One region of the Vreelandella sp. 162(4c) genome, then DNA from elsewhere that is predicted to be linked to it. Evidence: predicted binding sites of a transcription regulator. Region 1 holds the regulator's gene; each other region holds the start of a gene.
The links. The regulator FliA, encoded in region 1, starts transcription of late flagellar genes. The targets are predictions, from matches to a motif close to CTAAAGTTNNNNNNNNNNCNGCCGATA.
Positions count from the first base shown of each region.

Region 2: AC4EYZ_RS06410 (MbtH family protein) is a predicted target of FliA. The motif match lies at 8,043-8,069, and genes of this name have one in related genera.
Region 3: fliD (flagellar filament capping protein FliD) is a predicted target of FliA. The motif match lies at 3,681-3,707, and genes of this name have one in related genera.

Region 1 covers NZ_CM176981.1:2,398,936-2,409,835, forward strand. Annotated here, with positions in the region: gene AC4EYZ_RS10960 (Crp/Fnr family transcriptional regulator) at 1-44, shown strand, start outside; gene AC4EYZ_RS10965 (hypothetical protein) at 50-844, opposite strand; gene AC4EYZ_RS10970 (adenosylcobalamin-dependent ribonucleoside-diphosphate reductase) at 902-3,013, opposite strand; gene AC4EYZ_RS10975 (hypothetical protein) at 3,211-3,813, shown strand; gene AC4EYZ_RS10980 (GGDEF domain-containing protein) at 3,822-4,556, opposite strand; gene AC4EYZ_RS10985 (GAF domain-containing protein) at 4,534-5,829, opposite strand; gene AC4EYZ_RS10990 (OmpA/MotB family protein) at 5,853-6,527, opposite strand; gene AC4EYZ_RS10995 (motility protein A) at 6,533-7,354, opposite strand; gene AC4EYZ_RS11000 (RNA polymerase sigma factor FliA) at 7,395-8,096, opposite strand; gene AC4EYZ_RS11005 (flagellar protein FlhE) at 8,123-8,554, opposite strand; gene AC4EYZ_RS11010 (C15 family peptidase) at 8,580-9,152, opposite strand; gene flhF (flagellar biosynthesis GTPase FlhF) at 9,149-10,900, opposite strand, start outside.
Region 2 covers NZ_CM176981.1:1,427,644-1,438,543, reverse strand. Annotated here, with positions in the region: gene AC4EYZ_RS06450 (TonB-dependent receptor) at 1-973, shown strand, start outside; gene AC4EYZ_RS06445 (ABC transporter substrate-binding protein) at 1,024-1,881, opposite strand; gene AC4EYZ_RS06440 (ABC transporter ATP-binding protein) at 1,878-2,645, opposite strand; gene AC4EYZ_RS06435 (IS110 family RNA-guided transposase) at 2,991-4,022, shown strand; gene AC4EYZ_RS06430 (glycerophosphodiester phosphodiesterase family protein) at 4,473-5,831, opposite strand; gene AC4EYZ_RS06425 (inositol monophosphatase family protein) at 5,943-6,740, opposite strand; gene AC4EYZ_RS06420 (RNA polymerase factor sigma-70) at 7,047-7,574, shown strand; gene AC4EYZ_RS06415 (FecR/PupR family sigma factor regulator) at 7,686-7,904, shown strand; gene AC4EYZ_RS06410 (MbtH family protein) at 8,133-8,378, shown strand; gene AC4EYZ_RS06405 (thioesterase II family protein) at 8,368-9,108, shown strand; gene AC4EYZ_RS06400 (4'-phosphopantetheinyl transferase family protein) at 9,086-9,898, shown strand; gene AC4EYZ_RS06395 (TauD/TfdA family dioxygenase) at 9,831-10,832, shown strand; gene AC4EYZ_RS06390 (amino acid adenylation domain-containing protein) at 10,884-10,900, shown strand, end outside.
Region 3 covers NZ_CM176981.1:3,610,167-3,621,066, forward strand. Annotated here, with positions in the region: gene AC4EYZ_RS16565 (hypothetical protein) at 121-492, opposite strand; gene AC4EYZ_RS16570 (UDP-glucose dehydrogenase family protein) at 665-1,990, shown strand; gene fliD (flagellar filament capping protein FliD) at 2,222-3,577, shown strand; gene fliD (flagellar filament capping protein FliD) at 3,753-5,105, shown strand; gene AC4EYZ_RS16585 (flagellin N-terminal helical domain-containing protein) at 5,278-6,174, shown strand; gene AC4EYZ_RS16590 (glycosyltransferase) at 6,363-9,425, shown strand; gene AC4EYZ_RS16595 (sulfotransferase family protein) at 9,535-10,347, opposite strand; gene AC4EYZ_RS16600 (class I SAM-dependent methyltransferase) at 10,344-10,900, opposite strand, start outside.

The sequences.
Region 1 (10,900 bases):
ACCTCACCGACAATGTCCGGCCACTGTTAGGCGATTCCGCCTGAGAAAACTAACCACACTTTGACCAGCCGCAGCCAGCATAGCAGGTCGGGCAGCCATCCATCATGATCAGCTCACCGCGGCACTCGGGGCAGTTACCCACTATGGCTGGGCCACTGCCTTCAGGCTTTTTTCCCTTCGTTGCCTTATCACCGCCAATCGACTCCACCGCGCCTGTTTCAATGGGTGCATCATTAGCTTCGTCTTCAGCACCGGGCTGCCAAGCGTGGCCGTGAGCCATACGATGAGCATAACGCTCTACCAGCTTTTCAACCGGCACCTGGTTGCCATCCCGATCTAGAAAACCGCGGCGATAAAGAATCTGCTGAATCGACCAGGCAATCGCCGCCACTTCCGAATCGTGGAACATTGGCTTATTCCAACGGTTCATACCACAGCGTACCAAGCCTTTGTCCCAGGCCACTTTGCGTAGATCCGCCACCGCTTGGGTGACGTAACCACCGCGGGCCGCCAGCGAAAGGCTGCGCATGGTCGCGGTGATCCACTGGTGCTCGCTGGAGAGCTGCCCTGACGGAAAAAAGAACTCCACCGGGCGCTCAATCACCACGCGCTTACTGCCAATCACGCCTTCCACTGGCATAAACGACACCAGCAAATAGACTTTTTTACGCCCTTCCGCGCCTACGTATGAAATCTTTTCAGACACGGCTTCCAAAGTGCCTTCCGGACGGGAAGGTATACGTACCGTTAGCGGATCTTCATCTTGTAGCTCAGGAACGGGAACGGCCTGCTCCTGCTGCTTGATACGGTAACCAACAATTTTTGAGGTAATTTCTACAGCCATGGTGTTCTCCACTTAGCAAAGGTGTGCGTTTTTAAACAGATGGCGCTTAACGCGGCATCACCATTTGCCGTAGGTGCCTTCTTTTAAGCCATCAAAGAGGTTGGCAGCGTTATGCTCTTCACCGTCGTAAATCACCTTCTCATCCCCGGCTAGTTCGAGGGTTTCACCGTTTTCCAGTTCAAATACGTAGGTCGTGTTTTTAAGATCATCTTCCCGCACGAGCACGCCCTGGAAAGCTTCGGGATTAAAGCGGAAAGTAGTGCAGCCTTTTAAGCGGCTTTCATAAGCCTGCAAATAGAGGTTCTGGAACTGTTCAAAGGGGAACTCGGTAGGCACATTGACCGTTTTCGAGATCGCTGAATCCACCCAGTGCTGGGCGGCGGCCTGAACGGCAACGTGCTGTTCGGGAGATATCGCATCGGCGGTGACGAAGTAGTCAGGCAGGTCGCTGTCCACCGCATCAGATGCAATAAAGTGACGGTAGGCGGCCAGTTCAAAGGAGACGACTTCGACCTGCTCTTTGGTCTTCTTGCCCGACTGAATAATATTGCGGAAATAGCGGTGCGAGAAGGAGGGTTCGATACCGTTGGAGGCATTGTTACCCATCGACAGGCTGATCGTGCCGGTCGGCGCGATCGAGCTGTGGTGGGTGAAGCGCGCACCGTGCTCGGCTAGCTGTGACACAAGCTCCGGCTCCAGCTCGGCCACTTGGGCCATGTACTGACTATAACGGGCGTGTAGGATACGCCCCGGCACTTGATCGCCCACTTCGTAGCCATCTTTGGCCAACTGAGGCCGCTCGCGCAACATTTTGGGAGTAATGGTGTGCTCCTGCTCAAGCACCGGCGCCATGCCTTTCTCTTGGGAGAGCTCCAGCGCCTGCTTCCAACCCTCTATCGCTAAGTGCCGGCTCACCTCATCAGTGAACACCAACGACTGCTTAGAACCGTAAGGGATTTTGAGCATGGTGAGCGTTGAGCCTAAGCCCAAAAAGCCCATACCGTGACGGCGCTTGGCTTCTATTTCACGCTGCTGCTGGGGCAGCGGCAAACCGGCAATCTCGACCACGTTATCGAGCATACGCGTGAAGATCGCGACCACTTTGCGGTAGCGTTCCCAATCAAAGCGCGGCTCGGCGCCGAAGGGGTCGATCACGAACTTGGTTAGGTTGACAGAACCTAGCAGGCAGGCGCCTTCTGGCGGCAAGGGTTGTTCGCCACAGGGATTCGTCGCACGGATATCTTCGCAGAACCAGTTATTGTTCATGCGGTTAACCTGGTCGATCAGGATAAAGCCAGGCTCGGCGTAGTCATAGGTGGAGGACATAATGGTGTCCCACAACTCCCGCGCTTTAATCACTTCGACAATGCGGCAGGCGACGCGGCCTTCGGCATCGACCGTGTAGCCCTCTTCAACTACCGGCCAGTCACGGTAGATCAAGTCTTCCGCTTTGACATCCTCTTTTTCACCGGGGTGCAGCGGAAAAGCCAGCGGCCAGTCAGCATTGTTCTTGACCGCTTCCATAAATTCGTCGGTGATCAGCAAGCTGAGGTTAAACTGTCGTAGGCGCCCCGCTTCGCGCTTGGCCTGAATAAACTCGCGCACATCTGGGTGGCCCACATCGAAAGTACCCATCTGAGCACCACGCCGACCACCAGCAGAGGCGACGGTGAAGCACATCTTGTCGTAGATATCCATAAACGCCAGTGGGCCGTTGGTGCCCGCGCCAGCGCCGAATACGAACGCGCCCTTATGACGCAGCGTCGAGAAGTCGTAGCCGATACCCGCCCCGGATTTCAGCGTCATACCCGCATCAACCACTGAGTCGAGGATATCGCGCATGGAGTCACGAATGGTGCGGGAGACAGTGCAGTTAATCAGGCTCACCGCAGGCTTGTAGGCCTCAGCCCCCGCGTTGGAGAGAATACGACCGGCAGGAATCGCGCCGTTTTCCAACGCCCAGCGAAATTTGGGCAACCACTCTTCCGCTTTATCTCCCTCCACCGCTGCCAGGGCACGAGCAACCCGTTCAAACGTAGCACCAACGTCCTGATCAACGGGTTGGCTATGACGATCCTTAAGACGGTATTTGGCGTCCCATATTTCCCGCGAGGGGGCCTGCATAGGGACATCGTTAGAGGTCTTCATAGCCTTGGCAGCGGTGCTCATGTCGCAAAACTCCTTCACAGCGAGGGTGAATTATAGCGCTCAAATAGGGCGATTATACGTAGCATCGAAGTGAAGTATAGACGTGACCTCCCACCATATGAGGCACTTTTTTTAATTTTTTCTACCATATATAGGAAAATCAGCGCGTTACTATTTTGCCAATCCCAAACACGATATAGACTGGGGTTTTGGGTTAAATGGCTTTGATCATGTCCGCAACTCACTTCCTGCGCTCTCCATCCCAGTATCTTTGCACGCTCACGTTTACCGTTGTGGCGATAGCGACCATGTGGATGGTCGCTACGCCCGTCGCTAACGCGACCACCTTCAATACTGACGATGTGGCCACCCACGACCATTGGCAGTCAATGACGCTCTCACTGGGGGGCGAACGCCACTATCGGGCGGTAGAAACCCACAGCTACTCGGATGCGACGCTGAGCTTGAATGCCACCTCGGGCGTTTGCGATTTACCCTGGCTGGAGATGCGCGTCACCCTTGAGCAGCAGCAGGGAGAGAGCCGTACAGTAAACCTGGTGCCCACTCGGCTGCGCATCGATGAGCGGCCCGTTATCGACACCATGGCGGAATTTATCACTGAGCGCGGCGATGACGGGTTTTATGCTCACTTTTATTTAAGTGACTTGGCATCACTGATGGCCGACATGCGCCAGGGGGAGCAGCTATTTCTCGGCTTCGACCAGGACGAGCGCGAGCCGTGGTATATGACCTTTAGCCTAAAAGGCGCCGATGCGGCGATCAACCGGATGCTCACCCAGTGTGAAGGTAGTGGCACCTAAAGGTTTGCTTAAATCAGCACCACAGGCTCAAGCGCCATTTCAACGCGGTTGCGTCCGCCATGCTTAGCGCGGTACATGGCGTCATCAGCCCGGGAGATAAGGGTTTTACAGCTGTCACCCGGCTGCCAAACGGCGACACCGATACTCACTGTAACCGTTTGCTCAACGCCCTCTATACGCAGCTCTTCTACCAGCGAGCGCAGCCGCTCAGCCAGGCCAGTGGCGGCATCAACATCGGAATGAGTCGCCAGCACAATAAACTCTTCGCCTCCCCAACGGCCCAGGTGGTCGCAGCCACGCAGCGAGCTTTCCACTAAGCGCGCCAGGGCCACCAGCACATCGTCACCCACGCTATGGCCGTGAGCATCGTTGATCTGCTTAAAGTTATCCACATCGAACAGTAGCAAGGCAAAAGCGGCCGCATAGCGCCTGGCAGCCACCAGCTCTGCATTGATCGCTTCTTCGATGCGGTAACGGTTCCACACCTTGGTTAGAGGATCGAAATGGGCTAATTGCTCAAGACGTTGGTTGGCTTCGGCAAGGGCTTTGCGTTCGTGCTCCAGGTGCATATTCAGTGAGCTAATTTCATAGGCAGAAATCGCCAGCGTCAGGTCTTCCCCCAAGTCTACCGCCGCTAAGCGCTCTACCCGCAGCCACGCTTCACTTCTGCCGACTACCTCTTCAGACCAAGCAACCGATGGAGCCAATATCACGGCCGGTTTAGGGTTGGTTGTAGGCTGCATCGCCCAATACAGCGTTTCCACCTGCTCGGGGCGAAAAAAAAATCAGCCAGGCGCGCTGGGTCGAACTCATTGGCAGCGGCACTGCTAGAGCCCCACACTGCTCGGGCATGGCTAGCGAAGCGGTTAACGTCTCTTTGCCGATTTCGCGCGTGCACCAAGGGCCGCTATGTACATGAGTTCTTTCCAGGCGCAGCACAAACTGGCTTATCGCTTCTGGAGTCGGCGTCACACCCGCTTGATAAGCGCCACCATTCACCCACAGCACCACGCCATGGGCGCGAAACAGCTTCATCCAGATAGCCGCCTGCTCATGAAGTAACTGTTGGGGACTTTGCGGCTCGCTGCGCGCTCGCGCACTGAGCACGAGGCTATCCTGAACCCGTTGTAGGTAGCGGGCTTCTTGACGCGCCCGTAGCAACAGCATGCGCTGGGTGGCCATTTGCACGAGGGTGCGAACGGCATCACGCACGGGGGGGTCAACCGAGTGCGGTGCTGGCGAATGGCAAAACACTAGACCCCATAAGCCAGTATCCCCCTGCATGGCCAAACTGAATGACCCACGCACCCCCAGGCGATTTAAATATCGCTGCCGCTCAGGGGCAGGGGCGCGTAAAAAGCTGCCGCTAAGGCTCACTCCCGAGTAGGCGGGAGTCAGCGTTTCAGGCGGCGCATCGACGTCTTCAATTAACCGAACGGGGTAATGTTGGTAACTTTTGCGTAAGGCGACAGGGAAGTCGCTTGAGGGGAAGCGCTGACCCAACAGCGAGGGCAGCTGGTTGCCCAGCGCTTCGGCAACCATTAAACCATGCCAATCACTGTCGAAATGGCACACGGTGACGCGATCATGGCCGGTGAGCTGTTGAATAGCGTTAACCAAGCAGTCGAGCAGCTCTTCCTGGTGGGTTGCGTCGGCTAAATGCATCAGCCGCTCATTGACTGTGCCAAGCAGGCGGCGCTTACCTTGGGGGTTGAGTGGCTCAATCTCGACGATGACCTTCCCACCTGCTCGGTAAGCATAGAGCTGAAAACGCATGTTGCTATGCTTGGAACGAATAAACACCAGCGGGCCGGAGAGTTTCTGCTGCCCCTGCAACTCGCGGCGCACCCGCTGGCTTAGCCGTTTTCCTAACACATAGGCAAGAGTGTGCGGCCCATTTTCAGGGCGCTCAATACCGGTCAAGCGGGTTAAGTTGGTGCTACTGGCTTGAATGCGGCGACAATCGGCATCTAAAACCAGCAGAGCTCCAAACGACTGCAACCGCGGGTGGTACATGGACACAAACGTGGCCTCGCAATCTATTCACCCTCGACCTGCTGCCTTAGCAACAACTCTACGCGACGGTTGGCAGCTCGGCCCTCCGCCGTTGCGTTCGGTTCCATGGGTTGGGTGTCGGCATAACCGACGGCCCGCATACGAGAGATATTGAATCCTTGGCGCTCTAAATGCCTCACCACAGCGATAGCCCGCGCTGATGAAAGCTCCCAATTAGAGGGGAAGCGGGCCGTTGAAATAGGCACGCTGTCGGTGTGGCCTTCTACCGAAATCTGACCGTCAAAACGGGTCAGCACATCGATAAGGCTTTCTACCACCTCTTGCCCACGGGAAGTCAGTACAGCTTGACCGCTGGGAAATAAAAGGCTGGTATCAATACGTAACGTGACCCCTTCACTCCCTTGCGAAACACTGACACCGGGGATGTCGAGCCCATCAAACTGCGGCTGAACCCCTGAATGGCGGGGCTGAATACCAGTGGCTAGAGACGCCAGCGGCAATGATGATACAGCGCTAGCCGAGCGCATGAAAGCAGTATCAGCCGCCTCACCGCCTCCCGGCGGTGTCAGTGAAAGCAGCAGCACAAAGAGCGTGATTAGCAGCGTCAGCACATCCAAATAGCTGGTTAGCCAACCCTCGTCACCATCGCCTGGCGACGGCGTCATTTCCAGTGCGTGGCGCGTATCACGGTCAAGCATCTGGCCTACCCCTTCGCCGCCGCACTAACCGACGAATCAGGCCTTGGTTTGACGCTGTTATCACGGATCTCATCGTGATAGTTAGCTACAAACGAGTTGAGGGTCTCTTCAATAAACGACGGCAGGCGGCGCTTGGTAATCAGCGAAATACCTTCCAGCACCATGTTCATGGTAATCAGCCGCTCTTCGGTGCGGCGCTCGAGTTTCACCGCAATCGGCTTAAACACCAAGTTGGCGAGTAAAATGCCGTAGAAGGTGGTGAGCAGGGCCACCGCCATGCGCGGGCCGATCACCTGCAGGTCGCCTGCGTCCATGACTTCCAGCATATTGACCAGCCCCACCAGGGTGCCGATCATGCCAAATGCGGGTGCGTAGGTGGCCATGGTACGGAATATTTGTGCCTCGGCATGCTCACGCGCTTTAAGACGGGCAATGCGCCAACGCAGCATGTCAAAAATTTCATCCTCTTTGGTGTTGGCAATGACCAGTTGGATCCCGGTACGCAAAAACGGGTTTCGGGTATGCTCCAACTCGCGCTCGACCGCACGTACATCGCCCTTAAACCAGAGTCGCGACATATCCACCAATTCGCGGATATCGTCACGCATATAGGTATTTTCGCGCCGGAATACCAAGCCCACCAACCGTACGACGCGGAGCACCTCTTTCAGCGGATAGCTGATAAAGGTTGCCGCTAGGGTACCGGTCACCACAATGGCCAAACCCGGCAAATTGATAAAACTTTCAGGGGACTCTGCGGTGAAAAACAGCACGCTCACCAACAGTAGTATGCTGGCAAATATGCCTATCAGCGTCGAAGGGTTCATCCACGGCTCCTTGCCGGTCACAAGTGAGTAAAAAGAGGTGTTATGCCGAGTCGTGTAAACGCGCGCGTAAGCGGCTGACGGCTTGGCTGTGCAGTTGTGAAACGCGTGACTCCGTGACGCCCAACACAGCCCCTACTTCCTTAAGGTTGAGTTCTTCTTGGTAGTACAGCGCCATTAGCAGCTTTTCACGCTCTGGCAGCGCTTCAATTGCCTCAATCAACGTTTGTCGTTGCTGGCCGTCTAGCAACTGCTCGAACGGTGAATTAGCCAATTCATTATTGCTAGGCTCGCCACCGTCGGCCACCAGCTCTTCAAACGGCAACAGTTGACCACTGTTGGTGTCGTTGAGGAGCTGCTGATACTCACTCAACGGCATTTCAAGGTGTTGGGCGATTTCGTTCTCTTCTGGTGCCCGTCCGAGCTGTTGCTCTAATTGACGAACGGCACTGTCAACCGCTCGCGCTGAGCGGCGCACGCTGCGGGGCAACCAGTCGCGGGTACGTAATTCATCCATCATTGCACCGCGAATACGCTGACTGGCAAACGTCGCGAACGTTGCCCCCTGGGTGGCATCGAAGCGCCCCAGCGCTTCCAGCAGCCCTACCATCCCGGCTTGAATAAGGTCGTCGAGCTCAATACTGGCTGGCAAACGGACCTGAAGCGTCAAGGCCTGACGTCGTACCAGTGGCATGTATTGCGTCAACAGCTCACTCTGTTTGATCCTGCCTTGTGCTGTGTACATCCTCTCGCCTCGCGTCTATCCAGCCTTCACTGATAGTTCACAATCATTTGCAGCCCCTGGACACGAACAGGCCGCTGCCCCGGACGTAAAGCGAAGCGAAAATGCAACGGCGCATCCGCGGCAAACCCCGCCAGGGCAGTGGTAGTCCCCCGCATGCCAGCTAACGCAACGCACTGCTCAGGATGGCACAGCCAAGCGTTTAATAACGCACCAGGGGGATATTGAAACTGCCAATGAATACGCCCGAGCTGTGCTGACTCCACATTGTTAGCAGCAGCAGGTGGGGTAGCGTTTTGGCTAGCGCTTGACCGATCACTCATCGCTACCATCAGACCTGGTATCTGGCTGCTCCAGCTACCGGGTGTCGCCTGGGCGTTTCCCGTTACCCCTGCTAGTAGACACCCTGTCAGCAGTACTGGGCTCAGTAGCAGTCTCCCTCTTAATAGCCAGCTTAGCATGCTTGGTCTCCTCGGCAGAGTGCGCTCATCGTGCAAGTACCAACAGCTCCATATTTAAGTAGTAATCAGCTGCCTCACGCAAGTTATTGAGCAACCCTTGACGCGGCAAGTGCGGCTCGTGGAGCGCCAGCAAACGGCGCGGCCCGCCACGCTCATGTAGTTGACGCAAGGTACGGAACATGGAAGCAAAGGTATCGGCATCGCTACTGATCCACAGTGCCCAACGGCTGTATTGATCGCAAAGTTGGGCTAGGTCGGCCGTTTCGGCCATGACGATATGAATATCCCAATCCTCAGGATCACCGGCCCAGCTTCGACCTAACGTCGACCACTGCCCTAATCGTGCTTTAACCTTGTTCACCTGGGCTGCACCACTACCCGGTAGTCCGACCACAATAAGCGGAATTTTGGGCCGGTGCGCTACCACCGTTGCTGGCTCTTCCACCGCTGCAGTTGTCGGCTTTAACAGAGAGCTAGGCTGTTCAGATTCCGGCACGTGTTCTGCCGCCGCAACATCAACTGTACCCTCAGCTTGCTGCTGTTGGCGCTGCAGGTTTGCCCACTTGCGTAGACCCGATGCTTGATCCTGTTCGCTCACGCCACGCCCTCTCGACTAACACTGCCCATTTGACGAATCGCATCTCGTGCCATAAAGGCGTAGACCAGTGCATCAAGCATGCCGGTATCGCGGCGGCGACGGCTGTTGCCTAATAGGTTGAGCAGATCGCCACGCAGCGTCTGCGCCTCCTCATCATCAGCAACATCGAGATGCCCGGCGACCGATGCCACACCGCTGGCCATCAATAGGCGAACTTCAGCATTTAGATCCCCGCTATCGGCCTCTTTTAACTGCTGCCACGCGCGACGCGTCAAGGCGGCCAAGCCTTCGCTTTGCAGCTGGGTTAACAGCAGTGAGAGCACCTCTGCTCCTAGCCGAGCGGGGGTAAGCCAGTAGCGGCGCGCCACTACTTTGGCGCTTTCCGGATCGCGAACTTCACCGAACCAGGCGAGTAGCGCCGTGCCGCTGGCGTCCTCGACTTCGGCGTAGGCAGTCCACAGTTGCACCGATTGGCCACGAAAACGCACGCCCACATGGTGCGTTAGCACACTGTCACTAAATAGCTGGCGGATAGATTGACGTTCGTGGTGAAAGCGTAACCGATGACTGGGGGCCACTTGGCTGACCCAGGTCAAGTGCTCGGCTTCCAGCCACGCTAGTGCATCCGGTTCAGGGAAGCGCGGTAGTAAGTGCACCGCAACGCCGCTCGATGCCGACAGAGCGGCTAAGCGTGGCTGCCACCCTGCGGCGTGGCGATGCTGCAGCCAGGGTAGCGCCAGCCAGGCACCATCCGTGTCCAGGCCAATGTCCGGCATTGCCCAGTCGCAGCCGCGCTCATTGCGCCGCGGAAACCACGCCATCCCTAAGGTGGTCTTTGCCGCTGGATAACCGGCAAGTAATGCATCCAAATGTGTTTCCTGCAAACGACTAGGCAGCGAAGCTAGGTTCCAGATCTCTTCTAATTCCGCAAACCCCGTGACGCGTTGGCGCAACCTCGCCAGTAGCGACGACAAACGACGCCCTTGGCCCAGGACATCCCGCGACCAGCGCGGCATTCCCATCGGCGCATCGGCACTTTGCACCCGTTCACGCTGAGGTGTCGCGGTACTCAGCGCTTGATCCACTAGCGCATCGGGGGCGGCAAGGGCCATATCTTCGGGCACCTGCTGGCCATTAGAGCCAAACAGTACGCGCATCCCGTGACGCATAATAATATCTAACACTGGAGCCAGACGTCCCGCCTCATCCTGTTTGGTGATAATACAGTCATCTAACTCTGCGCCCGCCGCCCGCGCGGCCTGACGGTAGCGCAGCACCACTTCTTCGAGGGTTTCCGGTTGGCTGGCAGCATTGAGTAGCAGCACCAAACGTACCCGCGAGCGTCCGCCTTGCAGGTGGGCAATCTGCTCTATCACCCGCTGGTCACGCTGACTCATGCCTACGGTGTCGATAATTACCCACTGCTTGCCCTGCAGGCGGCCCAGCAAATCGTCGATGGGCTGTTCGGCATCCAAGGCGTACATCGGGGTATCCAGCAGGCGCGCATAAATGCGCAACTGCTCATGGGCACCGATCCGGAAGCTGTCGGTGGTAACCAGCGCTACCGGGCGCGTGCCGTGGCGCATCACAAAACGAGCGGCCAGCTTGGCGGTGGTGGTGGTTTTACCTACCCCCGTTGGCCCCACCAGGGCAACAATGCCGGTTTGGTCGAAAAAGCTTGCTTCATCGTTGAGTACGTAAAGGCGATCCATTAACTGCTGTCGCAGCCACTGCAGTGGGGCTTCGCT
Region 2 (10,900 bases), 970 kb from region 1:
TGAAATGGCTTCGCCTGGTTTACCCACCAATATTTATCAGCCTTCCGACATCTCGGTGCGCGAACCTGTATTTGCAGGGGGGGATATGAATGATCCTAATCTACGTAGCCGCACCCGCAACAGTGGTGTATCGCTTTCCGATACGCTGGGCTTTCTGGATGATCGACTGCTGTTTACCCTGGGCGCCCGCTATCAGGAAGTCGACGTCACCAACTATGACTATGAGGGTGATTTTGACAACAACTTCAGCGATACGCGGCTTTCGCCTGTGTATGGCGTTGTAGTAAAACCGACCCAATCCCTATCGCTATACGCCAACCATATTGAGGCATTACAGCCGGGTGATACGGCTCCTACCACGGCGGTAAATGCTGGGCAGAGTATTGGTTTGGTCGAAGCTAAACAGAACGAGGTCGGTGCCAAACTCGATCTGGGTAACCTGGGTGGCAGCTTAAGCCTGTTTGAAATTGAGCAACCCAATGCCTTTATTAACACTGAAACCGGCGTTTATGGCTATTACGGCGAACAGCGGAATCGTGGTGTGGAGTTGAGCGTTTATGGTGAACCGGTAGACGGTTTGCGCTTGCTAAGCAGTGCGATGTGGATAGATCCTGAACTGACGCGTACTGACGATGGCACTAACCAGGGTAACGATGCGGTTGGGGTGCCCGGTTATCGGCTAGTCTTAGGCAGCGAGTGGGATATTCCACAAGCCCCGGGTTGGACGCTCAGTGGCCGTGCGGTGCGTAATGGCAGCCAGTATTTAGACGCTGCCAATCAGCTTGAAGTTGACGCCTGGGCGCGCTGGGATCTCGGTGTACGTTATGCCATGCCGCTCAACAGCAATACGCTTACTTGGCGCGCTAATATCGAAAATATTACAGATGAGAACTACTGGGCCTCGGCAACCGGTGGTTATTTGACCCAAGGCGAGCCGCGCACGGTGAAACTCTCGGCGTCACTGGACTTCTAAGTTTTCGTTACAGAGTGTTCTTTAGAGGGCTTCCTTTAAAAGGGCTTTGTTTAACGGGCTAATAGCGCTTCGCTGAGTAATTCAGCGAAGCGTGCTGCAGATGGAAAACCACCAAAACTCCACGCTGGCGGTAGGCGAACAACGCGGTTTTCTTTTACCGCAGGCAAATGCTGCCACAGCGCGTTACTCTCAAACCCATCGCGCATTTCTAAAGGCAGCGGCTCAACGACGACAATAGTCGCATCGGAGTAAGCCAACAGCTCTTCCAGCGCCACCGTCGAAAACCCCCATTGATTGGTAGACTGTTGCCAAACATTGATTAGCCCCAAGCGTTCCAGTACCGACTGAAATAGACTGTTTTCGCCATATACTCGCAGGTGCCGCGCATCGATAAACTGCACCACCATTAGCGGCGGCTGCGCTTCTAACTGCGCCTTTTGTTGATCCAGGGCCTCTTCGATGGTGTCGACCATTGCAACCGCCTGCTCGTGATTGCCGCTCAGTGCGGCCAGGGTATGCGTTGTGCGCTGCAGGCGTTGCCAGAGTGGATCGCCAAGCTGGTAAGTGCCCAGCGCAGTGACGGGGGCAATGGTATTTAACTGGTCGATCAGCCGCATAAACAGCGGTGAGAGAAGGACGTAATCGGGTGCCTGCTGAGCAATGAGCTCTCGATTGGGCTGAGCGCGCAGGCCGACATCAAGAACGCCATACGGTAATCGCTCGGCACCAGACCATCGCTGGTACTGGGGAATCTCTGCTAACCCAACGGGGGGATTATCTAAAGCGATCAGCGTTTCGGCTATTGCCCAATCCAGGGTGACTACCTTTGCTGAAGCAGCGACTCCACTGGATGCTAGTGTGCCAAGGCAGGCCAACGCTAAAAAGCCACGGCGAAAGCAGCGTCTCATTGTGCAACAGCGATATTGTGCTCTCCGTTGGGGTGCTTCATGACCTGCATCGGTAGGCCATAAATCGCCTCTAAGGTGCTGCAGCTCATCAAATCACCCGGGCTGCCATGGGCCAGTAAGCGACCGCTGTGCAGTGCCATCAGCTCGTCGCAGTAGCGCGAGGCCATGTTGATATCGTGCAGTACAATAATGACCCCAAGATTTAGCTCATCGCACAGCTTACGGATCAGCGCCAGCACTTCGATTTGGTGGGCGATATCCAGCGCCGCTAGCGGCTCATCCAACAGCAGGAATCGGCTGCCCTGGGCTAGCAGCATCGCCAACCACACCCTTTGACGTTCACCACCAGAGAGCGTGTCGACCAAGCGGTCGGCAAAGGCCTCTGTGTGGGTCAGGGCAATGGCGCGATCAATGGCATCTTTGTCTTTCTGGGTGTGGCGGCCCAGCAGCCCGTGCCATGGGTAGCGGCCAAAGGCGACTAGCTCGCGCCCGGTAAGACTTTCTGCACTCGGTAAATGCTGGGGCAGGTAAGCCACCTGACGGGCAAACTCACGATTTTCCCAGTCACTCAGTGGGCGCTGTTCAAAGTGAATCTCTCCCTGGCTTACCGGCTGCTGCTGGGCCATGAGCTTGATCAGCGTCGACTTACCCGAGCCGTTATGGCCAATCAGGCCGTAAACCTTGCCCTCATGAAAGCTGTGGTCAATGGGATTTAAAATCTGCTTACCATTGATTTCAAAGGTGGCGCCTTTGACCTCGAACATGAATGACTCCTGGCGATAGGGTTGATGATAATGCCTCCATTCTAGTGCTAATGGTTCTCATTTTTAACAAAAAAATGAAAAGATTTACGTGATAGAGGGCAAACGCCGCTTGGGGAAGCAGATAAGTGGATAAGCCTCAGCCAGCTAATCTTTGATTACCCGCCGGAGGCGTCGGAACGACGCCCAGTGGCACCACACCAACCCCGGCACCGCTTCGCGCTGCTCCCGCGGGTGCGCTGACGCTTACCCAATGGGATGGACTCCTCCTCACCCTACTCCGGCGTCAGTGCGCCATACTGGTAGGTGGTTGGAAAACTATCAGCTTGAGAGTCAGGAGAAGCCCATATGAACATTAGCCGAGTTGGTGTGGATATCGCAAAGTCTGTCTTTCACGTACATGGCGTTGACCGGCATGAGAAGCCTCAATGGCGAGGTAAATATACCCGGGCCAAGTGGCTGGAGGCTGTCTGTCGGCGCGTTCCTCAAGGCGCCACCATCGGCATGGAAGCATGTGCATCGGCGCATTATTGGGCGCGCAAACTTCAAGCGCGTGGCTACCATGTGAAGCTCATTGCGGCCCAATTCGTGAAGCCTTACGTTAAAACGAATAAAAATGATCGGGCAGATGCTGAAGCGATTTGTGAAGCATTAGGCCGTCCCACGATGCGCTTCGTGGCCGTAAAAACCGTTGATCAACAGGACAGCCAGGCCACCCACCGGATCCGTGAAGAGCTGATTAGCCAGCGCACAGCGAAGGCCAATCAAATCCGTGGCCTCATCGGTGAGTATGGGTTTATTGCCCCCACCGGTATTCAGCAGTTACGGCGGGCGCTGCCTCTTTGGCTGGAGGATGCCACCAACGGGCTCAGTGACCGCTTTCGCCGCCTATTGGCCGACTTAGCGGATGACTTACGTTATTTAGACGAGCGTGTTGCGCAGTTAACGTCCGCCATTGAAACGCATGCCAATACCGACCCGGTTGCCAAGCGCTTGATGACCCTCCGCGGCATTGGCCCCATCACCGCCAGTGCCTTATCGGGTGTGCTGGGTGACGGCGCTATATATAAGCGAGGACGCGACTTTGCCGCCTCGTTAGGGCTGACCCCGCGTCAACATAGCACGGGCGGGAGAGAGCGCCTGTTGGGGATCAGTAAACGTGGCAATAGTTACTTACGCAAGCTGCTGGTACATGGCGCCCGCGCCGTCCTTCGTTATGCGGTGAAAAAAGACGACGGACTCAGCCAGTGGATCAAGCACCTTGCCGTGCGCAAACATCGCAACGTGGCGATCGTGGCACTCGCCAATAAGACAGCGCGCATGGCGTGGGCCGTCACACGTTACGAAGTGCCGTATAACCCTGAGTTGGCCGCCGCTTAAGCAGGCGACGCGACCATCAATGTTGAACCTTTAACCGGTGTTCCTACCGCCCCGACTGCACCACCAAAAGAGAGATGGCGAACAGGTCGAACCGACGTCGGGCCATACCGTGTAGCGCGTAGAGTAATAAAGCTCGTTTACGCTGAGGGTACCCGACGTGCGAATAGCCCATTAAGGTCCGATGTCCACGTTAGGCATCCTTTACGAGACCGGATATACGCTAGCAGTCGACCGTGCCGCTATGACCTTTTGTGCTTGCAGACGAGGAGGAGTCCATATACGCGCTACGAAAACCCATTGCTTCAGCTCCGTGCACATCCCGTAGCGCGTGGTAACGAAGAGCGCGAGTTCAGCGAGCGTTTCAAGGCACCCGCGGGAGGCGTCGGAACGACGCCCAATGGCACCACACCAACCCCGGCACCGCTTCGCGCTGCTCCCGCGGGGTGCAGTTCAGGGCGCGCCCCGCTGAGCACAATTGTCATAGAAAGCAACCGTGGCGGGCCAGTCGCTGAACACGCCGATAACGCCAACGTAATTGATGAGGGCATCTAAAGTAACCAGTTTGTCGCCATCACGCTGAATAACATCGTCAGTGGTGCTGTGGTACCACTGGCCGCCTTCCTTCAACGGCCCCGAGCGCTCAAGTGTCCAGGTGATCATAGATAGGCCTGCATCCCGGGCGCGGCGGGCATAAAGTGAAGATTGCAGGCGTCTTGCCTGCTCGTCACTGCCGAACTCTGGATTCGCTTCGACCAGCATCCAGGTAGGAGGAGCGATAATCTGAACGCCGCTTTCCACCAGCGACTGCATACTTGGCTGCCACGTATCGGGGTTTGTATGATCAAAGGAGTCATCGCTGTAGCGGCCATCCAGGTAAACCGCCTGATTTCCATACTCAGGTTCATGTTCAATCCAGTAAAGTACATCATCCAGATTGAAAGATTGTGGGAATACATTATTGGGGGAAACGCCTGCCGCTTTGTACTCATCTATCATCTTCTGTGCGTACGCCTGCTGCGTAAAGCCTTCTGAATTACCCGTAAACGGCATCTCTACCTCTGGCACTTTCAGCTCTGGGGTCATCTGCACGCCAAGCTGTTGAAATAGCGTAATACTGTCGGCATGGCTCATTAATGTGCCGCGGGTAGCGTAAAGCTCAGTGCGCCATTCCGGTGTGCCTGCTAAGTACTCTTCAAGGGTAGTGGCATCGGTGTTCACCCCCTCCATGGTGCCTTGAAGGCTACGAAACTCGGCTAAGGTAATATCGCTGGTACAGCAGCGAATATCTGCTGCATTCATTAGCTCGCCGTTTTCTTCATCAAAAGCGGGAGGCACGCTGCATTTTTCAGCTAAGTCGGTCTCGACGATATTGGTGGTGTAATGTAAATCGCACTGAGAGTGACGGCAGACGAGTTCCTCATCGGCAGTGAAGGCGACGTCGCACTCAAGAATACCCGCCCCGCCTTGAGCACCGGCAATATAAGATTCGAGAGTATGTTCTGGAAACTGTAACGGCGCGCCACGATGTCCAATCGTTAATGGAGACCGCTGCCACTGGGTTTGCTCAGCAGCGCAGCTCAATAAAGAGGCTTTCAGTTCGCGCTCGTGATCGTTATCCGCACTCATGTCGTTTACTAAGAACAACGGGCGCGGCCCCAGCGTTACCTGCTGTGCCGCCTTAACCAGGGCATCATCCCAGAGCTTTGCGTCAGCCTCTTCTTGAGCATGGGCGGTGTTAGCGGCCAGCAGGCCAAAAAGTATAATCGTTGCTGTAATGGGCAAATTAGGCAGAAGATAGGAAGGCTTCATTAATTACGTCCTCTGGGCCGCGGCGTGGGTGTTTTGAGTGTAGGCAGGTTTCACGGGATATTCGATGGTGAATCGAACACGCGTGAGCCTAGAAGCGAGGTAGATTTTTTATCAGTGGGAAGTTAAAAACGCTAGCAGTTGGCTATGCCGCTCAGGGTGCGCTGCAATCAGGCTGTTCCATTGAGCGGGATTCGGCTCGCCAGTGAGATCCGTGACGGTGTAGCCAGCTTCTCTGGCAATCACAATGCCGGCGGCGATATCCCAAAAGTCGAGCTTAGCGCCTTGAGACCAAAAAGCATCAAACCGGCCCAGGCTGGTGTAGGCGATCTCCAGCGCCGCCGATCCTGGGCTGCGGATACCGGCCACCTGGGGCATTAGAGCAGCGAGTTGATCTAGGGCCGTCGTACAGTCGCCTTTAGCGTGGTAGGGCAGGCAGGTGCTTACCAGCATCTCGTTCAGTGGGCGCGGTTCAGGCGTCGTGAGCGGCGTGTCGTTGAGGAAGACGCCGGTGCCAAGGCTGGCCCAAAGCATTTCATCAAGCAGCGGTTGATAGACAACGCCGATGATCAGCTCATCGTCCTTAGTAACCGCGATGGAGACTGAGAAGTGAGGCACCCCATGCAGAAAGTTGCTGGTGCCATCAAGAGGGTCAATGATGACGGTATAGTCACTATCGGTGGGCGTAAGCCCGCTCTCTTCACCAAGGAAAGCGATATCGGGAAAAGCGCTGTTGATACAGTCGATAATGATGTTCTCGGCGGCCGTATCGTAGTAGCTGACAAAGTCTGACGCCCCCTTTTGCTCAAAGGCAATTCTTCCCTTTAGCGAATATCCCTCGCGTAACAGCGCACCTGCCTCGTACGCCGCCTGCTTCACCGTTTCGAGTAGGTCGTTACTGCTATCGAGCATTGTATTTCCCCTGAGCATTCATCGTGTCTTAGTGAATGGCAAAAACTGTATGCATTCAATGTAACTAGCCATTCATGACGCGGAGATGACAGGAGTCAAGTTGGTTTAATGGTAGATCATCTATGCATTTGGCGTATGAGAGATGCCCCCGCTACATGTTGCTATTAACTGAGTCAACAAAAAAATCAACAAGCATATCGTTATAAAAAGTGAGTTAGCTCTCACCAGTTGACTTGTCAGGCTCTAACGCAAATAATAATTATTGCCATTTATTCCGTGGTGTTAATCAAGGCAGGAGGCCGAGCTGTGGATACCCAGACCTGGAGCGCTGAGTTAGAAGATATCTTCGTTAATCAGCGGCCCCGGCTCTGCTGTGTCGCTGCAAGAGTATTGGGCAATGCTGATCAAGCCGATGATGTTGTGCAGGATGCCTATCTGAAAATTTCAGAGGCAACCACTCTTTTTGAGGTGAAGCAGCCCATATCCTATGTGTCACGTGTGGTGCGCAACCTCGCCATTGACCGCTGCCGCCGTTCGGCGTTTGAGTCAACTTTGTTTGCAAAAGAAGAGGAGGGGGATACCACCTCTTACGCATCACACTCCCCAGAGGTGATCGCGATTGATCGCCAAGCCTTGGCCCAGGTGGTTAACGCTTTGGACGAGCTGCCCGAGCGTACGCGGCGCGCTTTTGAGCTCTATCGTTCGGGAAGTCATACGCAGCGGGAAGTGGCCCACTTGTTAGGTATTTCCACCACGTTAGTTAATTTTATGATTCGCGATGCACTGACTCATTGCCGCCAGTCGCTACAAGGCCAGATGTTGCCAGATAGGTAAGCCCACGTTCCGTCCCTTCTTTGTTGTCGCTTTGTTACACTGTCAGCAAATAGCGTTGATAATATTACACGCTTCCCGAGACAGGTGTTCAGCAGGCAGCAGTAGCGAGGTTTGACAGTAACGATGGATAACGACAGCGGCGATGATGCCGTTTGGCAAACGGCGCTAGACTGGCTGATGCGCGAGCATGAAGAGACGTTGAGCGACGCTGATCGCGAGGCGCTTCATGCGTGGTTAGCGGCTTCCTCTCAGCACCGCCGTGTATTTCGTGAAGCCGAACAGCTATGGCTGCTAACGGGGATGATTCCGCGCAGTGATGAGAGCAACTGATAAATCGCTGCTTTTTGCCCACTCCGTTTTTTGTTCCCCCTGGTTTTCTTCATTGATGATTTAACGGCTGTCGCGTTTTTAAGCGCTAGAGCCGTTTAGCCCCCGCACGTATTTTTTCTACTTTCTTCTTCCTTCACATTAAATTTTCCTGTGCCTCACTCGTCATTGAGTAATGAGAAGTAATTGCGTTTTATTTCTCATTCCTTTGGCAACGATGAGGTTAGTCCCATGACAAGCTGTTTTGATCGTGAAGATGGTGTCTTCCGCGTATTAGTCAACCACGAAGAGCAGTACTCCCTCTGGCCAGAATGGAAAGCGATTCCCGCTGGCTGGACCGATACCGGCGTACTCGGCGATAAGCCAACCTGCCTCGACTACGTCGAAAAGACCTGGACTGATATGCGGCCATTGTCGCTGCGCCAGTGGATGGATGCGCAGGCCAAAAGTGAGGCGGAGCAGGTGGATGCAGGTTAAGCGTTTAAGGCTGCTCTGCCTGCCCTGTGCCGGGGCTAGCGCCACTATGTATTTGCGCTGGAAGCGTCAGTTGCCCGCCTGGATCGAGGTATATCCCGTCGAGCTGCCTGGGCGTGGTGAACGCCTGGGTGAGTCGCTCATCGATGACTTCGAGACCCAGGTCGTGCGGCTGTGCGAAGAGCAAGCAACGCGGATGCGTGGAGACTTTGTCCTGTTCGGTCACAGCATGGGGGCGTTGTTGGCCTACGGCATGGCAGCTCGCTTGCGCGATGTAGGGCGACCTCAGCCGCGGATGCTGTTCGCCTCAGGCAGCGCGGCGCCCTCAATGCGCGACTCAGACCGCTTGGCGGGCCTTGATAACGACAAAGCCCTGATTGCGGATCTTCGCCAACAGGGCGGCACCCCAGAGGAAGTGTTCGAAAGCCCGGAACTGCTGCGCCTTACCCTCGATATCTTGATGGCGGACTATAGCCTCTGCCGCAGTTTCCGCTATCGCGGCGGGTCGCCGCTTGGTTATCCCTTACAGGTACTCGCAGGGCGCGATGACGATATCGAAAGAGAGCGTTTAGAAGCGTGGCAGCGAGAAGCGGGCGGGGCATTCTCGTTGGACTGGTTCGAAGGAGGGCACTTCTTTATTCGCCAGCAGCAAGCACAAGTGCTGGAGACTATCGAACGGGCGCTAACTCGACGGCTTGAGGAGGTGCCCCATGCAGCGCCTGCAGTTAGCTGAAGGGGCTCCTGAGGGGCTTGAAGTCTGGCGCTTATCGCTCGACCTGAACGCCCCGGTGGCTGACGAAGATGATCGGTTGCTGAGTCGAGCCGAGCGGCAGCGCGCCCAGCGGCTTCGCCATCACGCTGATGTCGTACGCGCTGTGGCGACACGCGCTGCCCTACGGCGACTGCTATCAGCGCGCACCGGCGTGGCGCCTGAAAAGTTGGTGTTCACTCAGAACGCTTACGGCAAACCAGCGTTGGAAAACGCTGATGGGCCTGCTTTCAATGTCTCCCACTCTGGCCATGTCGCCCTGATCGCGCTTGCTCCCGGCGGCGCGGTGGGGGTCGATATTGAGCGCTGCCGACCCGAGGCCGAGCTGGCGCCGCTGCAAGGGCTGGTGCTATCGCCAAGTGAGCAGCTCGGCCACGCACGCGACGGCTTCGCACTGCCCTTTATGGAGCGCTGGGTGGTTAAAGAGGCGGTGCTCAAAGCCTTGGGCCTGGGCATCGCTGATCATTTGCAGGCGCTCTCGATCACTTCCTCTTTAGGGCCGCCAGGCACCTATCACCTTGAGCACTCGCTTCCCGTTTCATCACCTTTGCAAGCATGGCCGCTGCCAGCGCCGAGTGGCTATGCCGCTGCCCTGAGTTATGTCGAATCAAGCTATGTCGATTCAGGCTATTCACACACAAACGCCCAGGGTAAACGCTACTCAACGAATTTTCAGGAGTTCAATAATGGACAGCCAAAGCGCAACACCAACGCAACAAACCAACACCATATCCAAACGTCAGGGGCCTGCTGATTCGGAGCTGCCCATTATGATTTCCCCCACCTATCCAGGGCAGCCGCTGCTGGAAGCCTTTGGCGAGTTGCGTGCTGATATTGAGACGCTGGTGGCCAGAGTCGGTGGGGTGTTGCTAAGAGGCTTCGATGTTCCCTCCGTGGACGATTTTCAGCAGTTTGCTGCCGCCTTTGGTCATCCTCTGCTGAGTTATGAGTTCGCCTCAACACCGCGTTCAGCGGTTTCGTCGGGCATTTATACCTCGACCGAGTACCCCGCTCATCAACATATTCCCCTCCACAATGAGCAGGCCTACACCCGCGAGTGGCCGATGAAAATCTGGTTCCACTGTGTCACCGCTTCCCCCGAAGGGGGAGAGACGCCGATAGCCGATAGCCGCGCTATTTACCGCCGTATGCCTGCAGAGATCCGCGAGCGCTTTGCCCCCGGCATTCTCTACGTACGCAACTACGGCGATTTCGACATGCCTTGGCAAAAGGTGTTTAACACCGAAGACCGTGCCGAGGTGGAGGCATTCTGCCAGCGCGCGGGGATTCGTTGTGAGTGGAAGCCTGATGGCGACCTGCGTACTACCCAGTTATGCCAAAGCATAGAGACTCACCCTGTCACCGGTGAGCAGGTGTGGTTTAACCAGGGCCATCTTTTCCATGTCTCCAACCTGCAGCCAGAGGTGCGAGAGTCGCTGGAAGAGCTGCTCGACCCCGAAGACATGCCGCGTAACGTCTTCTTTGCCGATGGTAGCCCCATTGACGATGCCATCTTCGATGAGATCCGCGGCGTACTGGCCGACGAAACGGTGATGTTCCCCTGGCAGGCAGGCGATGTGCTGATGCTCGACAACATGCTGGTCGCCCATGCGCGCACGCCGTTCAAAGGGCCGCGCAAAGTCGTCGTGGCCATGGCGGAAGGTCACGGCAACCTCTCCAAAGACTGAATACAACGGCTCAATCCCACGCCACGGCCAGGAGTTCCAGCAGGTACGCATATGAATATAAGGCACGC
Region 3 (10,900 bases), 1.2 Mb from region 1:
GTCAGGCTTTAAAAATGAGCCTGAAGAACATAAGACCAAGCAAAAAACGCCCAAAGCTTTCGCTTATGGGCGTTTTTTTTGATCAGCTGTTTAGGGCAGCAATGTTTGGTGGCAGAGGGATTAGGCGCAGTCAGCGGCCCCTTGGCCAAACATATCAAACATCAATTCGCGGCCAAGGCAGGTTAATACAAAACGGCCATACTCATTAAAGGTTGCTGCCTCACTGTCTTCCATCACCTGTTGGCAGGTTGCCCAGGTGGGCGTGGCAGAACTAAGTGCCGACAACTCGCGGCGGGCTAAGCCGCGCTGGGGAAGGGTAATGGTTTCAAGTACATGACCATGATCGTACAGCAGCTCAGCGGCAATCGATAAACACTGGCGAAGGCTACGTTGAACGTTTGCGGTGGTCGATGACCCATAAGACGATGGAGTAGAGCGTTCTTTCGTCAGTTCTGGAGGCGTAGGTTTTGAAGTCATAAGTCTCGGAGTCATAGCATGTTCTCCTGCGGTCAGCACCAAGTCGGGCTTGTTGCAGCGCATTATAAACCAAAATCGATGTTAGACCAAGGTCTATAGTTTAGAGAGAATCTCCCACTATTGAACTCATCAACGGTAGGTCAATGTGCTACGCTCGCTACCACGTATTTTAGCGAGTTAATAAGTCATGCATATCAGTGTATTCGGAACCGGTTATGTCGGCCTTGTCGCAGGCGCCTGTTTAGCCGATGTTGGTCATCAAGTCACCTGTATGGATGTTAACGCTGATCGGATTGATCAGCTTAATGGCGGAGAGGTGCCGATCTTCGAGCCAGGGCTAAGCACTATCGTTGCCCATAACGTGGCGGCTGGCCGTTTACGCTTTACTACCGACGCTGCCCAGGCGGTAGCCGATGGCGAACTGCTGTTTATCGCCGTGGGAACGCCGCCCGATGAAGATGGCAGTGCCGACCTACGCTATGTATTAGAGGTGGCGCGCACCATCGGCCAGCATATGGATAGCTATAAGCTGGTGATTGATAAGTCTACCGTGCCGGTGGGCACCGCGGAAAAAGTCCACGCCGTTATCAGCGATGTGCTCGAACAGCGCGGTGCATCGCTCGCGTTCGATGTGTGCTCGAACCCTGAGTTTATGAAGGAGGGGGCGGCGATCGAAGACTTTACCCGTGGCGCGCGGATTATCGTTGGCACGGAAAGCGAGCGGGTAAAAGCGCATATGCAAGAGTGCTACGCCCCCTATAACCGCAACCACGAAAAGCTGATGTTTATGAGCGTGCGGGCCGCAGAGCTGACCAAATATGCCGCCAACGCCATGCTCGCCACCAAAATCAGCTTTATGAACGAGATCGCCAATCTTGCCGAACGCCTCGAAGTTGACGTTGAAGACGTACGCCGAGGGATTGGCAGCGACCCCCGCATTGGCTATCACTTCATCTACCCTGGCTGCGGCTACGGCGGCTCCTGCTTCCCCAAAGATGTCCAGGCGTTAGAGCGCGCCGCGCGTCAATTAGGCTATACACCGGAACTGCTCAGCGCCGTCGAGTCAGTGAATTTACGCCAAAAGCAGACCCTGTTCACAAAACTGCAAGATAACTTAGGCAATCTAAGCGGTAAGACCATTGCAGTATGGGGCTTGGCCTTTAAACCCAACACGGATGATATGCGTGAAGCCCCAAGCCGCACGTTAATGGAAGCACTCTGGCAAGCGGGCGCTAAGGTGCAGGCGTTTGATCCCGAAGCCATAGCAGAATGCCGACGTATTTACGGGGAGCGGGATGACTTGATGCTAGCAGGCGACCGTATCCAGGCAGTCAAAGGCGCAGATGCCCTAGTGATCTGCACCGAGTGGAAAGAGTTTCGTAGTGTCGATTTCAAGTGGTTAGCCGATCAGCTGGCTGAAAAAGTCGTCATCGATGGGCGTAATTTGTACACGCCAAGTGCCGTTAAAGAAGCGGGGCTGCGTTACGTTGGGGTAGGGCGGAAGAGCAGCTAAAAGAAGAATCTATTATTGTGATTTTTCTCATTAATTGGTGATGTCTGTTACGCCTTGTTACTTTAAACAACGTCTTAATACGAAAAAAAGAAGAAGAATATTTAAGTTATTCTTCACCTAGCCGAGGTTTTAAGGTAATTGTATTAAAAACAGTGTTACGCAGGCTTCGCAGATAAAGGGTATTGGGAGCAGTCAGCGTAGCTACATGTATTCAAAAAAGGCATTGGTTCTATGGCTTCTATTGCATCACTAGGCATCGGTTCTGGGCTGGATCTCAACGGATTGCTTGGTCAGTTGAAAGAGGCAGAGCAAGCAAAGCTTGAGCCCATTGCGCAGCAGATTAAGTCTGAGCAAACGCAGATATCTGCCTACGGTCAGCTTAAAAGTGCGCTTGAGCAGTTTCAAAGCTCTGCTCAAGCCCTCAATGATGGGTCGTCATTCGATAGTCTGACAACCAATGTAGAAGGCAGTGCAGTTGGTGCTGTTAGCAGTAATGAGGCTCAGCCAGGCCAGTACGAAGTGGAGGTCAATCAGTTAGCTACTGCCAGTAGCTTGGTGACGGAGCGTCTGGAAACAGCAGTGGAAAGTATAGTGACGGGCGAACAGTCTTTAGATTTTACTATCGCTGATGGAAACCTGACCACGATTACTATCCCCGACGGCAGTTCTCTTGAAGATATGCGTGACGCCATTAATGAACAGAGCGATGGCCGCTTAAACGCCTCAATTATCAATGATGGCGAAGGATATCGGCTTTCCGTTAATGCTACAGATACCGGCGCAGATGCGAGTATTGAAAGCACTAATTTTTCTGACATTCTGGCCGCTGGCGTCGCAACCTCCGATGCACAGGTGGTTCAAGCGGGCCAGGATGCAGCGTTTAACGTCAATGGAATCGATATCGTTAGCCCCACCAATCAAGTGGAAGGTGCAATTCAAGGCGTTACCTTGAACCTTGCTGAGGCTGGCGCGACGAGCACTGTAACCGTTGAGCAGGATGACGAAGCTATTCGCGAGCAGGTCACCGCTTTTGTCGATGATTTCAACACACTTAAAGAGACCATTACGACTTTGACAGCCTTTGACCCAGAGACGGGCCAGGCGGCAGGGCTGAATGCCGATGCCACCACTCGCGCTGTTGAAAGAGAGATTCGCCAAACAATCAGTGCTGTTGTCGGCGGAGATGGCTTTAACGTGTTATCCGATATTGGCATTTCACTCCAAGTGGATGGCAAGCTGGAGATTGACGAAGATAAATTAGATAGCATTGTCGCTACTCAGCCAGACCAGCTAGCCAGTTTTTTTGCAGGCAATAGCGAAGAGGGCGGCATGGCTGGACAAATAGCTTCAGCGCTTGAGGGCCTTGTGGGTACAGGTGGTCGGCTTGAAAGCGCTGTTAGCTCATCTGAAAGCCGTGTTAGTTCTTTAGAAGACCGTTTTGCGACCACTGAAAACCGTATCGAACAAACCGTTGAGCGTTATCGCACGCAGTTTCAAGCAATGGACGGTATGGTGGCGCAAATGAATCAGACCAGTGCCTATTTGACCCAGCAGTTTGCCGTGTTGGGACAGCAAAACCAAGGTTAAGCAGATAAACTAGCTAAATTAATAGCTTACAAGATGCCCTGCACTATGTGCTGGGCATTTTTCTTTGCAATGCTTTAAAAACAGCTTAAAAAAGGCATTACCTCTAAAGTTTGTTCCTCCGCAGCCGATAGATTACCTAGACACCTTTCTCTACTTCTTATAAGGAATGAGCCCCATGGCATCGATCACAGCACTCGGTGTAGGTTCTGGATTGGATCTTTCAGGTTTGGTGGATCAGCTAAAAGCGGCCGAACAGCAAAAGCTTGTGCCTATTCTAGAGCAGAAAAGTGCTCAGCAAACCAAGATTTCTGCCTATGGGCGCCTTGAGTCAGCAATGGATAGGGTGCAAACCTCTATCGCTGCGCTGAATGACGCTTCTACGTTTAAACAGCAAAAAAGCACCGTGACGGGCGATGGCGTATTGGCGACCGCAGGCGAAACCGCTAATGCCGGGCGCTATGAAGTAACCGTTACCCAACTGGCTCGCGCAGGCAGCGCTGCTTCCAGCAGCGTAGCGCTAGACCAAGAGCTAACAGCAGCCGATGCGACGCTAACGCTTGAGTTTGGTGCTGGCGGTACCCAAACAAGCTACGACGTGACTATTTCAGCAGGCAGTACGCTGGCGGATGTCCGTGACCAAATTAACGCGGATAAAGAGTCTGGCGTCACCGCTTCTATCGTGAATGACGGCACTGGGTACCGCTTAGCGCTGAGCTCAAAAGAGACGGGCCAAGATGCTTCACTGGAGGGCTTCTCAGGTTTGGCATCGCTGACCATGGATGCAGCCACCCAGCGTTCAGGTCAGGACGCTGAACTGAATGTTAATGGCATTGCTATCACCAGTAAAACCAATCGCGTTGAAGAGGCAATTCAAGGCGTAACGCTTGATCTCACAGAGGCCTCTGGAGACCCCGTTACGCTGGTGATTGAACGTGATGACGCGTCGCTGAGAGGAGCCATTGACGAGTTCGTTAAAAACTATAACGAAATGAAATCCACCGTTGGTCGAATGACCGCATACAACGGCGAAGGCGAAACGTCTGGCGAACTAATTGGCGACCGCACCGTGCGTACCATTGAAGACCGCCTACGCCGGGATATTACCGACAACCTCGGAACCGGCGATATCTCACGGCTTTCTCAACTAGGTATTGCCATTGATGAGAAGGGACGACTTAAGGTCGATGAAGATAAGTTGGACGATGCAGTAGCCAATAACCCTGAAGGGCTATCTGCCTTTTTTGCGGGCGACACCGAAGAAGGCGGCTTTGCAGGGCGCTTAAATGCAACGCTTGAAACCATCACTGCAGAAGATGGCATTATTCAAAGCTCGGTGACTAGCGCTGAGCAGCGGGTTGATAGCCTGGATGTGCGTAAGCTGCGTATGGAGGCAAGTATTGAGCGAAGCACAGAGCGTTACCGCAAGCAGTTTGGGCAATTGGATGGCTTGATCGCCCAAATGAACTCCATGAGCAGCTATCTCTCCCAGCAGTTCAGCATGCTGAGTAACATGCAGAACAGCAAATAAGAAAGTAGTTCAGAACGCAGTTGAGAGGGTAGTTGAAATAGTTACAGTGAATTACATAAAAAAGCGTAATTTTTTCTAAAGAATTTGATGGGCCTGCCGTTAATTAATATAACGGCGACGCAAGCGCCGCTAAGCAGGCCAATTGGCCAGTTAATCTTCGAGGAGCACTCACATGTCTGTAATCAACACTAACATTACGGCCCTGATTGGCCAGAACAACCTGTCCAACTCTCAGTCTATGCTGGCCAAAGCGCAAGAGCGTCTTTCTTCTGGCCTGCGCATCAACAGCGCCTCTGATGACGCTGCTGGCCAAGCCATTGCCAACAAAATGACTGCTCAGATCAAAGGCATGGATCAAGCTAGCCGTAACGCCAGCGACGGTATCTCCCTGGTACAAACCATGGAAGGCGGCCTTGACCAAATTAACGACAACCTGCAGCGTATCCGTGAGCTGGCGGTACAGGGTGCCAACGATACCAATGCCCAAGAAGATCGTGATGCGATCGTCACCGAGATCAATGAGCGCTTAGAAGAAATTGAGCGTGTTGCTGACAGCAATAATTTCAACGGAACTAAACTACTTAACGTCGCAAGTGGCGGTACTACTGGCCAGCTAAACATTCAGGTAGGGTCCAATACTGACGGTGAAGACGTAATTAAAGTCAATCGTGTAGATGCTACGGTTAGTGGACTTGGCCTAGAAGAGGCTACTGATGGCGGTACTGTTGCGGCAGTATCTGGTGGCAAATTTGTTGCTACTGCTGCAGCTTCAGGTGGCGCTACGCATGAAGAATTCCAGAATCTGATTGACGGGATTGATGAGGCAACCCAAGGGCTCGATACCAACCGCGCTGAGCTGGGTGCTACGCTTAACCGCTTCGACTCGGTAATCGATAACTTGGCGACCACCTCCACTAATCTCTCCGAGGCCCGTTCGCGAATTGAAGACGCCGATTACGCAGTGGAAGTATCGAACATGACACGTGCTAACATTCTCCAGCAGGCTGGTACTTCGATGCTGGCACAGGCTAACCAGACCCCACAGTCTGTACTGTCTCTGCTGGGCTAATACCCTTGCTGGTAATGCTGAACTAGAAAATAACGACGGGGCCAATCGGCCCCGTTTTTATTTGCTCCAGCTCCTGCGCAAAGCTGATCGCGAGAACACCTACTTTATTATAGGCGCATTCGCGCCTTTGCTTGCCGCGCTAGAACAGTAAACTAGGTAAATTGTCCCTTTTCTGTGTGAGTCGCTTCATGGTTAAAACCACTGCCACATCTACTACTCAAAAACGCAAGCCCCGCATCCTTTGGGCCAATCCTTTCTGTTTGATGGATACTTCAAGCGGTGCCAGCATGACCGTTCGTCAAATGTTGATGCAATTGGTTGCGCATGGCTATGACGTTCAGATACTGGGTGCGACCGTATTCGACAACACCAAGGGGATGGGGCGGCTCAAAGAGCAATTTCCAAACTTAAGTACCCACCTGCATCAGTTGATCGAAGCTGATGACGGATCACTTAAACACCAGCTGGTAGTGAGCTATAGCCATAACCGTGACCACTTTACGGCGCATGAAGAAGGGCTTTGGTACAGCCAGTACCTTTATCTACTGGATTCCTTTAAGCCGGATGTTGTTTGGTATTTCGGTGGTCAAACCTTAGAAATGCTAATTGCCAATGAGGCTCGTGATCGCGGTATTCCTGTCGCCTTCTATCTGGCGAACGGCAACTATAAAGCACCGAACTGGTGCCGTGATGTTGATTTGATACTGACTGATAGCCAAGCTACGGCGGATATGTATCGTAAAACGGTAGGTTATACGGCCAAGCCGGTGGGCAAGTTTATCTCACCAGGAAACTTCATCGCCGAACAGCATGAACGTAAACGTCTGCTGTTTGTTAACCCTAGTTGGCAAAAAGGCGCGAGTGTATTTGTCCAGTTGGCTGAAAAGCTGGAGCGCGAAAGGTCCGATATTGAGCTTGAAGTGGTTGAGGCGCGAGCCGACTGGCCAGCGGTACTGCGGCAAACCACTCGCCAAATGGGTAAGCAACGTGACTCATTAAGCAATGTGATCATCACTGCCAACACTAGCGATATGCGCGGCCCTTATAGCCGCGCTCGTGTTGTGGTGGCGCCGAGCTTATGGTGGGAAAGCTCAGGGCGTGTGCTGGCAGAGGCAATGCTTAATGGGATTCCGGCGCTAATTACCAACCGCGGTGGCATGCCCGAAATGATCGGCAATGCCGGTATCGCCTTTGATTTTCCAGCCGCTTGTTACGAAGAGCCCTACCAACACCTGCTTAGCGATGAAGAGCTTCAACCGTTAGTGGATGCAGTCATCAGCTTTTTCGATGATGAAGCGCTTTACCAAGACTATGTGGCTCGCGCTTGGCAAGTAGGCAAAGAGAAACACCACCTTAACCGAGCAACCGACAAGCTACTTACCGCGTTAACGCCCCTGGTAGGGCTTCGTGCTGGCAACAAAGATTTCGCCATTACCCAAAAGAAGCGTCACCGCCAGCGCTTAGCCAGTCGCGCAACCAAGCCTGAATTTAAGGTCGATAATTCACTGCAGCAGTTGCTTAGCGCCGAACAACCCAGCGCTAAGCAGAGCAACACAGAGCTTCAGGCTAACCGTTTGACGCTTACTGACGATTTTACCTGGCAAATCAAAGGTAAAATTATGGTGCTCGACAACCGCGCCAGCCTGATCAAAAGTGGCCTTGCCGATCAAATGGTGGCGACAGGTGCCTTTGGTATTGTTGCCTTTGATCCCGCAAGCGAAATAAAGAATACCAAGCAATACGAAGGCAGTGAGTATATACAGCTATTTCAGCACGCTCTGCTCGGCAATGGGGAGCCAACAAAGCTGCATGCCTGTGTCGCTCCGGAAATGACCAGCACGCTGCTACCGCTGCCGGTCGAGCAACTCCCAAAGCGCCATCACCTAGGCGCAAAACCATTGGCTGAACTGCCCATTAATACCGTAGCGCTGGACAGTATTGATGGTCTGGGAAGTCTTGACTGGCTAATTCTTGATGAGTTGAGCGATACCATGGCCGTGCTAGAAAATGGTAAAGAGTCACTCACAGACACGCTACTGATTCAGGCGAGGATCCCCTTTCAGTTTACCCACGAAAAACAGCCCAGACTGGCCGAACTTCAGCATTGGGCTAGCCGAAACGGTTTTCGTTTTTATCGCTTCCATAATATTAGCCACTACAGCCATTTGCCAGAAAAGCTAAGCGCCAAAACAGTCTGCGCCACTGAGCAGGAGAGCGGCGATGTGCTCTTCCTTCCTAGTCACGAGCGCATGGCTAATCTGAGCGAGAAAGAAAGGATGAAGCTAGCCTTTATTCTCAGTGCAGGCTTTGCAGCGCACGATGTGGCTTTTGATTTGATAGCAGGCGTTAGCCAGGATAAAGCGCTTGAGTTTCTTGAAGCGCAGGAGCTTTTACCTAAAGTGCCAGCGCCAAAATCACAGGTGCCACCACCAGCAGGCCCACCGATCCCACAGATCGAGCATATTAAGGGTGAGCCTGTAGTGAGTGTGGTTTGCGCCACATATAACCATGTTGAATTTATCGAGGATGCGATAAAGGGATTTATTGCGCAGAAAACATGCTTTCCTTTTGAAGTGATCATTCACGATGATGCTTCTACAGATGGTACTCAAGAGGTTATAAAGCGCTACGCAGATCAATATCCTGAATTAATTCGCCCTATCTATCAGAAAGAGAACCAGTATTCTCAAAATAAAAGACCATTAGACCACTGCCTTCCTGTGGCTAAGGGTAAATATATTGCTATATGCGAGGGCGATGATTATTGGACAGATGCTAATAAGCTAAAGATTCAGCATGACTACATGGAGAAAAATCCTGAGTGTGTTGTAACACATCATAATGCATTTGTTTTTAATAGTGAATTTTTATTAGAAAAATCAAAGCTTCCAGAACACTGTATTAGAAATTTTACAAGTGAAGAGTTGCTGAAGAATGAATGTTTTTTGCTCTCGCTTTCAATTATGTTTAGGAAAAAATTTAGTAAGTTTCCAAAGGAAAAGGGGAATGTTGGGAATGGAGATAATTTTCTTATTTCACTGCTAGGGCTTTATGGAAATAGTTGCTATTTAGATGAGGTGCGCCCAGCAGCTTATAGAGTGCACCCAGGCTCTACTTGGTCTAGCAAGAGTATAGAAGAGAAAAACAAGATGCTTGCCAATAGCTTATATTGGATTGGAAAATATCATGAGAGAAAAGGTCGGAATGACATATCGTGTTATTATTATACAAAATCTAAAATGATAGAATAAAAAAATATTTGGATCGCACTTAATGATTTAAGGACGATAAGTTCATTTATCTATACAAGGTTTTTGATTCCACTCATTGCTCTGGAAATACTTCCGACGTGACTGATGTTCAACGCACGAATTGCTCTAGACGAGTTCCGGCCACATCAGCGTAAACTTCTTCAATGATGTGGGGGGACAGTTCAAATCGCCATTTTTCCGCAACACTCTTGTTTTTGTAAACGGCATAGTAGCTATCCCCATGTACAGATGTGCTCTCCCGCAGGAAGCGTTGAGTGGCTTCATCATAGGAAATTCCTAGAAATTTAAAAAGTGCAGAAATGGTTCGTTGCGGATCATAAACGACATCTTCATAACGTAGCAGTGCGAACCTATCTGGGTACTTATCACGCAGATCCAAATACATATGTGCGACCTCCTTCCACTTGTAGTAGCCGAAATAGTCCTCGTTGCCTTTGTTCTTGCAATTGCCAAAACGCCATTCTCTAAGAAGCTCCGAGCCAGGAGGAAACTCCTTTGGATTCTTGCTCCATGAGTTGAGTACAGCACATGGATGGCGCACAATACCGACAGCTTTCAAGTATGAAACGCGGCGTAACATGGGTTCTAGCATGGACTGATAGCGATTTTCCTTAAATACCAGAGTATGAGGATTGGGGTGCTTCTCGAACTGTGGATAATCTCCAGCGGTGCGTTTATCTTCCTGCGTCAAGAATGAGGACTCAGTATTATACATGTCGAGAAAAAGCTGATGATACTCATCAGGGCTGGAATCCTCGTTTACGCGTCCCTTGAATTCATAAGCAAAAAAGGGCTGAAAACGAAAACATACATCTGGATGGCTGTTCAAGATTTGGGCGATCCAGCTTGTGCCACTTCGGGCCACGCCGGCAACATAGGCAACATTATTGAGTGCAATCATCGCTGTACTCTCAAATCAAAACGAAAATGGGCATAAATTTGTTCGTATGGCTGTTGGATTACATTTGCGTGCTGGAAGCCAGTGCTTTCCGCAAGCCGCAAAAACCATGACGTATCAAACCATGTGCCGACAACGTCCCGATCACCGATCTGGTTGTCGAAATACAGGGCTAGCCTCTCTGGGGTGTTGTAAAAAGACCACAGCCTCCCACGATCTGGGATTTCGCCCACGAAGAGTATGCCGCCGGGCTTCAACCACTTGAATATCTGACGTAAGAGAGCAACGGTTTCACCCTCCGAAAGATATTGAATTCCTGCATATAGTAAGACGCGTGAGAATGAACTATCTTCAAAGCTAAGCTTTCGGATGTCTGATCGCAGCGTCTTTACATTTTGTTGTTTCCGCTGATCGATTTTAGCGAGTAGATCCTCTGATATGTCCACGGCAGTTACTGACCTGCAACGAGGTGCCAAATGCGCCGTAATCAAGCCATTGCCACTGCACAGATCTAGGACGTCATCGGTTGCACTAACAGGAAACTGTTTGTCTAAGT